DNA from 2 places in the Pseudarthrobacter sp. MEB009 genome. Region 2 is predicted to be linked to the other one. Evidence: predicted binding sites of a transcription regulator. Region 2 holds the regulator's gene; the other holds the start of a gene.
The links. Region 2 encodes LexA, which represses DNA repair genes until DNA is damaged. Its sites were predicted from a motif close to TCGAACANNTGTTCGA; they were not measured.
Positions count from the first base shown of each region.

Region 1: a site for LexA is predicted at 1,179-1,194, ahead of QRN07_RS13885 (shikimate dehydrogenase). Genes of this name have one in related genera too.

Region 1 is NZ_JARVTC010000013.1:571,401-573,749, reverse strand. Features, by position in the region: gene QRN07_RS13890 (bifunctional sugar phosphate isomerase/epimerase/4-hydroxyphenylpyruvate dioxygenase family protein) at 1-202, opposite strand, end outside; gene QRN07_RS13885 (shikimate dehydrogenase) at 202-1,083, opposite strand; gene QRN07_RS13880 (IclR family transcriptional regulator) at 1,218-1,958, opposite strand; gene QRN07_RS13875 (MFS transporter) at 2,289-2,349, shown strand, end outside.
Region 2 is NZ_JARVTC010000008.1:42,376-44,724, reverse strand. Features, by position in the region: gene QRN07_RS08375 (ATP-dependent DNA helicase) at 1-605, shown strand, start outside; gene lexA (transcriptional repressor LexA) at 715-1,449, opposite strand; gene QRN07_RS08365 (LysM peptidoglycan-binding domain-containing protein) at 1,773-2,198, shown strand; gene QRN07_RS08360 (histidinol-phosphate transaminase) at 2,341-2,349, shown strand, end outside.

The DNA.
Region 1 (2,349 bases), on a different contig from region 2:
TGTCGAAGTCGCGGAACGGCTGATACAGGTCAAGGGTCAGGCCCAGGTCTGCGGCCATTTTCCGGATGTCCTCCGGCGGCAGCGGCGAGGTGACCAGGTCCTGCTCGAAGATTTCGATGCCGTCGAAGCCCGCGATGGCGCAGGCCTGCATCTTTTCCTTCAGGGTGCCGGAGAGGCACACAGTGGCAATTCCGGTGCGCATCAGGCAGCCACCTCCTCGGCGGCGACGAGCTGCAGGAAATGGCTGCGCATCCGGTCCGCGTCCGGTTCCAGGCCCGTGAAGATGCGGAAGGCGTCAGCCGCCTGGCCCACAGCCATCCGGCCGCCGTCCAGCACGGTGCAGCCCTTGGCGCGGGCGTCCCGGACCAGCTCGGTGTCGATGGGCCGGTAGACGATATCCGCCACCCAGTGCCGGGATTCCACCAATTCCAGGTCCAGCGGTGCGCCGGGGTGGGCCGCCATGCCCACGGGCGTGCAGTGCACCAGCCCGTCGGCGGCAGGCATCAGCTGCGGCAGCTCCGCCGTCATCCGGCCCGTGATGGTGCTGTCCGGGAAAAAGCCGGCCAGTTCCGCGGCGCGCTGGGCCGCGCGTTCCGGGTCGACGTCCACGAGGTCCAGGGTGCGGACGCCGGCGCTGAGCAGGGCGTATGCGACGGCGGAACCGGCACCGCCGGCGCCCAGCTGGACCACGTGTTCCAGGGCAGCGCCGGGGAGGCCCGCGGCCAGGGCGGCGGCGAAGCCGGACCAGTCGGTGTTGTGTCCCACGAACCGGCCGTCACGGATGACTACGGTGTTGACAGCGCCCAGGCGACGGGCATCGGGTGAGATCTCGTCCAGGTGCGCCAGGACCAGCTGCTTGCAGGGGTGGGTGATGTTCAGGCCGTTGAAGCCGAGGCTGCGGGCGCTCCGGAGCAGGCTGCCCACTGCTTCGCCGGCCAGGCCGAGTTCCAGGAGGTCGATGGGCCGGTAGAGGTAGCGGAGGCCCAGCAGATCGGCCTCGTGTTCGTGCATGGGCGGGGTGAGGGATGGCGTAACGCCATCGCCGACCAGTCCCACCAGGTAGGACTCGGTTCGAGAACTCATCCGTGCAGCTCCTTTGGTAACGACACCCGGTGCGCGGGCCGCTCAGCGGCCGGGACAGGGGGTGTAGGGATGACAGTACAGCATTTGTTCATTGGTCGCACTACTGTTCGAGATGCGAACTTCTAGGCCGGGGGTCAGCGTTGCGGAAGCCGGTCCGCGAGCTCCGCCGCGGCTTCCAGCAGCACCGGCAGGTGCGCCTCGAGCCCTTCGACGGTGAGCCTGAAAACGGGAGCTGCGGTGGCAAGGGATGCGAAGGCGTATCCCTGGGCGTTCAGCACTGGCACGGCCAGTGCCCGCATGCCGGCCTCGTTTTCCTCGTCCATCACGGCGTAGCCCCGGCGCCGGACCGCCTCGATCTCCGCCCGGAACGCGTCCCGGTCCACGATGGTCCGGTCCGTCAGCCGCTCCAGGGGAAGCTCTGCCAGCAGGTGCTCCCGTTCAGCATCCTCGGCAAATGCCACCAGCACCTTGCCGACGGCGGTCGCGGACAGGGAGCCCAGGTGGCCGGGGTCACTGGTGACCCGGAACGTCTGCGGGCCATCCACTTTGTTGACAGTGAGGTGGTGAATGCCGTCGCGGACGCTGAGGATGGTGGCTTCAGCCGTCCGGCCCGTCACCCGGCGCAGGATGGGCAGGGCGGTCCCGGCAAAGCCGTGGTGGTTGGATACCCGCTGCCCCAGCTGGAAGACCCGCAGGCCCAAGTGGTAGCGGCGGCCATCCGGCTCATAATCCACAAAGCCATCGCGGGTCAGTGACCCCAGGAGCCGGTAGGTGGTGCTGAAGGGAAGTCCGGCCCGGCGCGAGATGTCCGCAGCACTGGCCCCGCGGGGCTCATCGCCCAGCAGGACCAGGAGCCCCAGGGCCTTGCCCACCATGTCCGTGCCGCCCGGAACCCGGGCGCCGGCGGCCCCGGGGGGCTGGCCATCAGTGTCATCGCCGGCCAGCGGCTGGGCAGTTGTGGTTTGGTTCACACTCATAGGTCGATGTTGCCACAATGTGAGAGCTATTTCCAGAGTGTGATTATTTTTCTTGACAGGTAACGCAGCTCACAGCCATCATTGCTGTATCGCACCAGTAGCTCCCACCATGCGGCTACCACCTCCGGGATTTTCGGATTCCGGCCAGCACCTCGACGCGCCCGCACCAAGGCAGCGGCAAAATGCTTTTCACTTTTCCCCGACACTGTCGTCACACAAAGGAACGCCATGAGCCAGACACGCCCGTCCGCCGGAGAGGACACTGCCACCGCGCAGGGGACGCCCAAGA
Region 2 (2,349 bases):
CAGGGCACCTGCCCAAGCCCGGGCGCGGGGTCTCCCCGGAATCGCTGGCTGAACTCGAATCCCTCATTACGGCCTCCGGCGGGGGAGCCTTGTGCCTGTTTTCGTCCCGCCGCGCGGCAGAGGAAGCGGCGGAGGCGCTGCGGCCTAAACTGGAACAGACAGTCCTGTGCCAGGGCGATTCCACCATGACCGCGTTGGTGAAACAGTTTGCTGACGAGCCCGACACCTGCCTTTTCGGCACCATGTCGCTGTGGCAGGGCGTGGACGTGCCCGGCGGTTCATGCCGGCTGGTGGTGATTGACCGGATCCCGTTCCCGCGCCCGGACGATCCGCTGATGACCGCCCGCTCCCGCGCCGTGGCGCAGGCCGGCGGGAACGGCTTTATGTCCGTCTCGGCCACCCACGCGGCCATCCGGCTCGCCCAGGGCGCCGGCCGGCTGATCAGGTCCACCGGGGACAAAGGCGTGGTTGCAGTCCTGGACTCCCGCCTGGCCACCGAACGTTATGCGGGCTTCCTGCGCGGGGCGCTGCCCCCGTTCTGGGCCACAACGGATCCCAAGACTGCTGTGGCCGCCCTGGAGCGGCTGGCCCGGGAAAACGCCTAGCTGCAGACCCTGGCCGGACGCGGAGACGAGTACGGCCGGTGGGCAGGCAGCGACGCTGCCAGCCCACCGGCCGTACCGGCAGTTCGGGGGAACAGGAGTTTGGCGACAGTCAGAGGGACCGCAGCACCGAGACCACTTTGCCCATGATGGTGGCGTGGTCACCAAGAATGGGCTCGTACTGGGTGTTTTGCGGGAGCAGCCAGGTGTGGCCGTCACGCTGGCGGAACGTCTTGACCGTTGCCTCGTCATCGAGGAGGGCGGCGACGATATCGCCGTTCACGGCGTCCGCCTGGCGGCGCACCACCACCCAGTCACCATCGCAAATGGCGGCGTCCACCATGGAATCGCCGGCCACCTTGAGCATAAAAAGTTCGCCCTGGCCCACCAGCTGGCGGGGGAGGGGCATCACGTCCTCCACCACCTGGTCCGCCAGGATGGGGCCGCCGGCGGCAATACGGCCCACCAGTGGCACCATGGCCGTATCCAGCGCGGTGGGCAGGACGGTGACGGTTGCGCCGCCCGCCGAGGCGCCGTTGGCCGGGCGTGACTCCGCTGTGGCTGCGCCGCCGTCCAGCGTGAGGGGCATCAGGACTTCCATGGCGCGGGGCCGCTTGGGATCGCGGCGAAGGTAGCCGAGCTTTTCCAGCTGCGAGAGCTGGTGCGTCACGCTGGAGAGGCTGGCGAGCCCCACGGTGTCGCCGATTTCACGCATGGACGGCGGGTAGCCGTTGTCATTGACGGACCGCTGGATGGTCTCGAGGATTTTCTTCTGCCGGGGGGTCAGGCCCTTGGCGGTCCTCTTCGGTTGCGGGGTTGCCCTGCTTCCGGCGGCTGCTGCTGCCATATTCGCCAATGCCTTTCGGTTGCCACCGGGCTGTCCGTGCCCCCGGGCCGGTTGGTCCCGTCCTCATTGTCAGACCCTGGTGATCAACTTCAGAGGTGGTTGTTCGTTGGTTCAAAACTAGGCCAGCCACAAGGCTTTTTCAAACATTTGTTCTAGCGAGTCTCGACATTGTTCGTTGATAGATGCTAAAACTGAAGAAGCAAAGTTCGAATATGTGTTCTATTCCTTGCTTGCCCCGTTCGAAGAAGATGCCGGATACGCCGGGGCGTGGCTGCTGGGAAGGACAACCGGGCAGCACAGTACGGTCCAGGAGGGCTCAGTTCATGTCAGCTACATCACTCACCCAGGTTTCACTTCCCGTGGTTGCACACCCCGCGGCTTCCATCCGCCAGGTTCCGCGTGCAGGGGTTTCCAGCGCCAAGGCTTCAAAGGCCCTGCCGCCGCTCCGCCTCACCCGGCGCGGCCGGATTGTCCTGGTGGGCATCCCGCTGATGCTGCTGGCAGCGGTCCTGCTCTCCCTGGCCGGCTTCTTCACCTCGCCGGCCAAAGCGTCCGACTCCGTTGCGGATCTCGCCCCCACGCCCTCGGTGTCGGTGACCGTCCAGCCGGGCGACTCACTGTGGGCCATTGCCGGCTATGTGGCTCCGGACCGGGACGCGCGGGACGTCATTGCGGACATCGTGCAGCTCAACAACCTCACCGGCGGAGCAGTCCTCCCCGGCCAGCAGCTCTTCGTCCCCACGTACTAGCTTGTTCGAACGCACGTGCGGGCTGTTCGTCCCCACGTTCGGGCCAGCACCAACGGCTGGAAACAAGGACACCCCACCCGCAGGATGGCAGTCCCGGACCGTCACATTTTCCGGGGCCGGGCAGGGCCACTAAACTGTTCAGGTGAATGAC